Regions from separate parts of the Micromonospora sp. NPDC048999 genome, predicted to be linked through region 2. Evidence: riboswitches for the same ligand, from Rfam matches in the RefSeq annotation. Region 2 holds a riboswitch; each other region holds the start of a gene.
What was found. A riboswitch is a leader RNA that binds a small molecule or an ion and turns the genes downstream of it on or off. The one in region 2 is predicted to bind cyclic di-AMP.
Positions count from the first base shown of each region.

Region 1: linked by a shared signal. The riboswitch ahead of AB0C02_RS01110 (hypothetical protein) and the one ahead of AB0C02_RS18130 (C39 family peptidase) in region 2 are both predicted to bind cyclic di-AMP.
Region 3: linked by a shared signal. The riboswitch ahead of AB0C02_RS03085 (NlpC/P60 family protein) and the one ahead of AB0C02_RS18130 (C39 family peptidase) in region 2 are both predicted to bind cyclic di-AMP.

Region 1 is NZ_JBEZFI010000001.1:223,184-225,346, reverse strand. Features, by position in the region: gene AB0C02_RS01115 (carbonic anhydrase) at 1-129, shown strand, start outside; gene AB0C02_RS01110 (hypothetical protein) at 126-1,145, opposite strand; cyclic di-AMP (ydaO/yuaA leader) riboswitch at 1,149-1,280, opposite strand; gene AB0C02_RS01105 (metal-sensitive transcriptional regulator) at 1,490-1,789, opposite strand; gene AB0C02_RS01100 (copper ion binding protein) at 1,886-2,089, shown strand; gene AB0C02_RS01095 (hypothetical protein) at 2,086-2,163, shown strand, end outside.
Region 2 is NZ_JBEZFI010000015.1:99,338-101,500, forward strand. Features, by position in the region: gene AB0C02_RS18125 (hypothetical protein) at 1-583, shown strand, start outside; cyclic di-AMP (ydaO/yuaA leader) riboswitch at 871-1,012, shown strand; gene AB0C02_RS18130 (C39 family peptidase) at 1,229-2,140, shown strand.
Region 3 is NZ_JBEZFI010000001.1:631,759-633,921, reverse strand. Features, by position in the region: gene AB0C02_RS03090 (N-acetylmuramoyl-L-alanine amidase) at 1-671, opposite strand, end outside; cyclic di-AMP (ydaO/yuaA leader) riboswitch at 907-1,044, shown strand; gene AB0C02_RS03085 (NlpC/P60 family protein) at 1,180-2,091, shown strand; gene dcd (dCTP deaminase) at 2,137-2,163, opposite strand, start outside.

The DNA.
Region 1 (2,163 bases), on a different contig from region 2:
CTGCTGGCCGGGTCCGCCGTGCTCGCGGAGCGGGTGGCCGGCGGCCACTGCGCGGTGGCCGGCATGTCGTACCGGCTCAGCGCGGGCGAGGTGCGGACGGTGGCCGAGATGCCCGCCGGCACGCCCTAGAGCAGCGACATGTGTACGTGGTCGGTGTGGTTGGACGGCCCGCTGTAGGACTTCCAGCCGGTCGCCGGGAACCAGATCTGCCGGTTCCAGATCACGTAGTAGATGCCCAGCCGGTCGGCGTTGCGAATGAGGAAGGCGGCGACGTTGTTGCCGTACATCCGCATGTCGTCGTTGTGCCAGGGCGAGAAACCGCTGTTCTGCAGCGACCAGTCGCAGGCCCGGCCCTTCGGGTGCTCCCACGGCCCGCCGGGGCGGTAGCAGCTCACGAAGCGGTTGAAGCCGGCCCGCTTGACCTCCTTGTAGGCGTGCAGGGTGCGCGGGGTGATGTAGCCCGAGGTGGTGGGGTCCTTCGCAGTGCGTGACTCGGGCTTCCACGTCCCGTCGGAGTTGCGACCGGGCCCGATCCGGGCGACCGGCGAGGTGGCCGAGACCAGGCCGCCGGTGAAGCCGCGGCCACCGACCAGCGCCAGCGACTTCTCCGCCTCGGCCTTCGCGCGGGCCATCGCGTTGGTCTGCTTCAGCTGCTCGCGTACCTCGGCGTCGAGCGCGGTCTTGGCCTGCTCCGCGCGGGTCTTCGCCTCGTTGATCGCCGCGAGCTTCTGCGCGTTGACGAGGTTCAGCTCGTCCAGGCCGGCGGCCCGCTCGACGAACGCGTCGGGGGTGTTGCTCTCCAGCAGTACGGCCAGTACGCCGATCCGGCCGGTGCGGTAAGACTGCGCGGCGATCTGGCCGACCTGTGGGCGCAGCGCGTCGAGTTCGGCCCGCGCCGCGTTCACCTCGAGGGCCAGTTGAAGCTGGCGCTTCTCCGAAGCCTTGAGCTTTGCCTTGGCCTGGAGATAGGCGCGGTTCGCGGCGTCGATGACGTCCGTGATGAGCGGAGGGTCGTCGTCCTCCTCGTGCCCGGACGGGTTGGGGCTGGGGGGCGCGGCCGGGGCCGGGATCGGCCCGGCGACGATGGCAAACGCGGTCAGCACGGCCACCACGGGTGTCAACCAGCGGCGCAGGGGTGCCGTCACAATCGTTCCTTCCTTCGACCGCCGACCGGGTTAGCTGCCGGGTTCGGGGCGGAACTGGCCCCTACCGCTCGCGCGGATTCACCCCAGGTACCTGGTTCCCCGGCTCGCCCTCGGGCGATTGGGCGGCGGCACCGCAGGCGCCGATGCGCGCCTTCGGCGGTGACCGGCAGCGACGTTACCTGAGAGCCCCTGCGTCGATCTACGCCCGGAAGCCGGCCAATAGCGCGATTTCGTCGTAGCCCTGCGTGATCAGTATCGCGTTGGAAATCGGTGGTTACGCTGCGCAGCGTCACCATGCAACCTGCGTGCTGCCGTCCGGGCTTCGGCCCGGCCCCGGCTCCTGGTCAGCCGCGTTTCATCAGCCGGCCGACGGCGGCCATCATCTCGGTGGCCATCTCGTCGGCGCGGCCCTCGGCGGCACCCTCCCGCATGCAGTGCCGGGCGTGCCCGTCGAGCAACCCGAGGCCGACCTTGTCCAGGGCGGCCTGGATGGCGGAGATCTGGGTCAGCACGTCGATGCAGTAGCGGTCGTCCTCGACCATCTTTTCGATGCCGCGGACCTGGCCCTCGATACGGCGGAGCCGCGCGAGCAGCTGTTCCTTGCTGGCGGTGTAGCCCCGGGTCGGGGTCGTCGGTGCGGTCATGACGTCGAGGATAGCGTACCCCTAGGGGGTATGGTACGTTCGCTGTCGGGGGTCGATACCCCCACCGGGTAGCGGTAATGGAAGGAAAAACTCGCGATGGTTACCACCACGTACCAGGTGCAGGGCATGACCTGTGAGCACTGCGTCAAGTCGGTCAGCGCCGAGGTGGGCGCGATCCCGGGCGTCAGTGACGTCCAGGTCGACCTGGCCGCCGGCAGTGTCACGGTCACCAGCGAGGGCCCGTTGGACACGGACGCCGTCCGCGCCGCCGTGGACGAGGCCGGTTACGACCTCCAGTGAACACGGTGACGAAGGTGGGCGGTTTCATCCTCGGCCTCGTGGCGGTGTTCGGCACGGCGTACGGGGTCGGCCAG
Region 2 (2,163 bases):
CGACGAGGTGGCGGTGGCCGCCGCCGGGGCCGCGCAGAGCGCCCGCCGGCGTCGCGAGCAGTGGCTGACCGTCCAGGCGGCGGCCGAGCGGGCCTGGCGGGCGTACGACGGGGCCGAGGCGACCGCCCGACGCCTCGCCGGCACCGCCGTGCTGCCCGAGCCGCGTACCCCGCGCACGCCGGCCGAGTACGCGGCCCGGGAGCGGTGGCTGCACCGCGCGGCGATGGCGGCGCACTGGCGGGGCGATCTGACCGCTCGGCAACTCGCCGACGTCCTCGCCGGCCGCAACGGGTGGGACCCGCGGCGGCACCCGGCCGAGCAGGAGATCGTCCTGGCCCGGGCAGTACGCGACGGCCGGCGGGCCGGCTGGCGAGCCGCCGCCGAGCGGGAGCAGCGGGCGTGGCGCGACGCCGAGGTGGCCGTCGACGCAGCCCGGACCCTGGCCGCCGAGGCGTACGCCGCCGCCGCGGCGCTGCGCCCCGGCCCGGTCCCGGTGCGCGGCACCGGGCCGGTGGCCCCGGCTCGCGCGGCTGTACCGGCCGGCGTCCGCGCCGCCCGCTTCCGTCCGGCGCGGGTCGGCTGAATCGTTACCCAAATCCGGTGAGCCAGCTCACCCGAGCGGAGAAACGGTCATCCGGGTCGGCTCGGGTGATCGATCCCGCGATTCCGGGCCGATCGTCCACCCGATGTCCGATTCACGCCCGACGGTTCCGCGATAACTGCTCGTCCCATTGAGTAGCGTCAGTCGCTCGCTGTTCCGGTCGGCACCGCCGATTCCGATGTTTAAGCAGGTGGGAGCGCTTGGCAGATGGCAGACCCGCCGGTAGTGTCGGCGCGTCCGGTGCGGTTCCCGATCGCAGATGGCGACGCCGTGCCGACCCGCTCAATCGTGATCTCACGAACCGGGGACCCAGAGCAACACCGGGGTGAATCCGCGAGCTACGGCCCGCGGTAGGGCGTACTTCCCGCCCGAATCCGTCAGCTAACCCGGTAGGCGGTTACGGAAGGAGTGCCAGCCTCGTGCGCACCACCCCCCGTTCCTCCCCAATCCTCCACGGCGTCGCGGTGCCCTTGCTCGCCTGACCGGCGAGTCGGATTCCGGTAACCGCCCCCGTAGCCCGGTCCACCGGGCTCGTCCCCTTCCCGCGGCATCCCGCCCAGAAACGTGCGTGAGTTCCTCCGCACGTCGGGCCGGCGTGTGCCCGCTCAGGACCCCGTGGAGGAACACGTGAAGCACCGTCTGAACCTTGAACTGCGGCTGAAGCGTCAACTGCGACGCCTCGCGACCGAGCGCTCGTACCAGATCGTTGCCGGCTCCGCAGCGGCCCTCGTGCTGGCCGGCGGGACCGCTGCCGCGCTGACCACCGGCGACGAGGCGCCCGTCCGCCAGGAGCGCACGGCCGCCGTCGCCGAGCTGGCCCCCCAGCCCGTCGAGGTCGCCGCCAACGGCGAGGTGCAAGCCGCCGCTGCTGCCCCCTCCCCGTCCGACTCGCCGAGTCCGTCGCCGTCGGCCGCGCCGTCCGACTCTCCGTCCGCCGCGCCGTCCGACTCGCCGAGCGCGTCGCCGTCGGCGAAGCCCAGCACCGCCAAGGCGGACCCGGATGTGACCCCCGCGGAGCAGCCGAAGCCGCCGTCGACCAAGGTGCTCGACTACGACTACCAGGCGCAGACCGCCTACTGGAACTGCGGCCCGGCCGCGGTGCGTAACGCCCTGAGCGCGACCGGCATCGAGACCACCCAGGACGCGATGGCCGTCCCGCTGCACGCCGGCGTGAACGGCACGGACTCCGCCGAGGACACCACCCGGGGCTTGAACCAGATGGTCAAGGGCAGCCCGTACCAGACGCACATGATCTCCGGCCAGGCCGCGACCCCGGCGCAGATGGACCAGCTCCAGGCCGACCTGGTCAACGCGATCGGCGACGGCCGGGGCGTCGTGGTCAACATCGCCGGCTCCGCCACCGACACCAGCGGCGGCTGGCACTCGTTCCCCGGCGGCCACTACATCGCCGTGGTCGGCTACAAGGACGACGGCCGGACCGCGCTGATCGCCGACTCGGCGAACCCGTCGGTGCCGTCGTACTGGATCACCACCATCAACCTGGCGAACTGGGCCGCCACCCGCGGCTACTCGGCCTGATCCCACCCTCCCCCCGTCGGGCA
Region 3 (2,163 bases), on a different contig from region 2:
CTGGCACCCTGGCCGAGCTGGTCGTACACCTCGTCGGCGAAGGCCGCCGCGGCGTCCTCGGTGTCCGCGCCGGAATACCGGGCCACCGCGCCGTACCAGGCCGCCGGGTCGCTGCCCGCGCCGACCGGCCCACCCAGCTCCCGCTGGTACGACGCGAGCAGCGCCGCCCCGCCCCGGATGTTGGCGTCGGCGTCGGTGCGCAGCGTCTCCTTCGACTCGCCGGTGAGGTCGGCGGCGGCGTCGAGGGTCTGCAGCGACGCCTGCGGCAGTGCGTCGCCGCTCGGCTGGGCCGCAATCGCCGGGTCGAGGGAGAGCGGCCGGGACTCGTCGCCCCGGGGGTCCTCGTTTTCGTCGACGTGGGAACTGGACGGCGTCGAGGCGACCTGCGCGGCGTCGGTCAGGTGCATCGGGCCGTAGCCGCCGCTGGTGCTGGGCTGGCCCGGGTGGGTGTCCCAACGGGATTCCAGGTACGAGACGCCGAGCAGCACGCCCTGCGGCACGCCGTACTCGGCTGCCGCTGCGGCGTACTGCTGCTGGCGGTTCTGGCTGTCGCTGTTTCCACCGGCGGGGGGCGCCGCCGCGGTGGGACCGCTGGTCGCGAGAGCGGTGGCCGCCGCGACGGCGGCGGCCAGCAGCATCCGTCTGCGCGACGGCAGGGCTGTGAGGTGCATCGAACCTCCAGATAGAGATCGGGGTCACTGCTGGTTCACCCTCACTCCGTACCTGGGTTCTGGTCAACACCTTTCCGAATAACGATGCGACCCGAAGGAAACCTTCACCGCATCCGATCGTGGTTGGAAATTCGCGTACGGTGTGTCACGGCGTCGCGGGTTGCGGATCGATAACGACGGTCCCTACTCTGGTCAGTCGTCGACCGTAGGTCCACCGTCCAACCCGGGCGGTGACGGTCCGACACCGCCGAGTCGCCTCCGGGCGAGCCGGGGAACCAGGTACCTGGGGTGAATCCGCACCGCGGTGCGGTAGGGCGACTCCCTTCCCGCCCGAACCCGTCAGCTAACCCGGTAGGCGGTCAGGGAAGAAGGAGTACGGAGCCCGGTGGCACACCATGCCCCGCGGCCACCGTCGGTCCGGTCGGTCGACCGGTCGGCGGCTGCGCCGCGTTCACGCTGGTCCCGCTTAACCACCGCCCTCGCCGCACTGGCCGGCACCGCCGTCGTCTTGACCGGTGGCGCCACGGCGGCACACGCCGAACCATCCGTCACCGAGATCGAGCGCCAGATCGACCAGGACTGGAACAAGCTCGAACCGATCATCGAGCAGGTCAACGCCACCCGCGAGGACCTCGCCGCCAAGCGCAAGCAGGCCGCCACGCTGGCCAAGCAGATCGCCCCGTTGCAGGCCCAGGTCGACCAGGCCCTCCGGCAGGTCGGCGGTCTCGCCGCCGACGCGTACAAGGGCGACACCATCTCCACCGTCAACGCGCTGCTGGGCAGCCGGTCGCCCGGTGAGCTGGTCGACAGCCTGGAACTGCTCGACCGCTTCGCGTACCGCCAGCAGCAGCAGGTGCAGGCCGTGGCCGACCTGCGCGACCAGTTGGCCGCGAAGAAGAAGTCGCTGGACGACATGATCGCCCAGCTGGCCCGGACCGAGGCCCAGCTCGCGGCCCGGAAGAAGCAGATCGACGCGGAGATCGCCCGGCTGCAGAAGCTACGGCTCAAGGTGTACGGCAACGGTGGCGGCGGCCCGCTGCGCCCGGCGCCCTGCCCCGCCGGTTACCCGGGTGGCCCCGCCGGGGTGGCGGTCAAGTTCGCCTGCGCCCAGATCGGCAAGATCTACGTCTGGGGGGCCGCCGGCCCCGACCACTACGACTGCTCCGGTCTGACGATGGCGGCCTGGGCCAAGGCCGGCGTCTCACTGCCGCACAACGCCCGGCAGCAGCACGACGTCACCCAGCGGGTCAGCCGCGCCGAGCTGCGCCCCGGTGACCTGGTCTTCTACTACAGCGACATACACCACGTCGCGATGTACGTCGGCGACGGCTGGGTGGTGCACGCCTCCGAGTCGGGCAAACCGATCACGATGAAACGCGTCGACGACGGCCAGATCAACAGCTACGGCCGCCCGGGCTGACCGGTTTGCAGGGGCTCCCGCGTCGCGGGGGCCCCTGCTCGGTGTTCAGCGGGTCGGCCAGGTCCGCCAGTT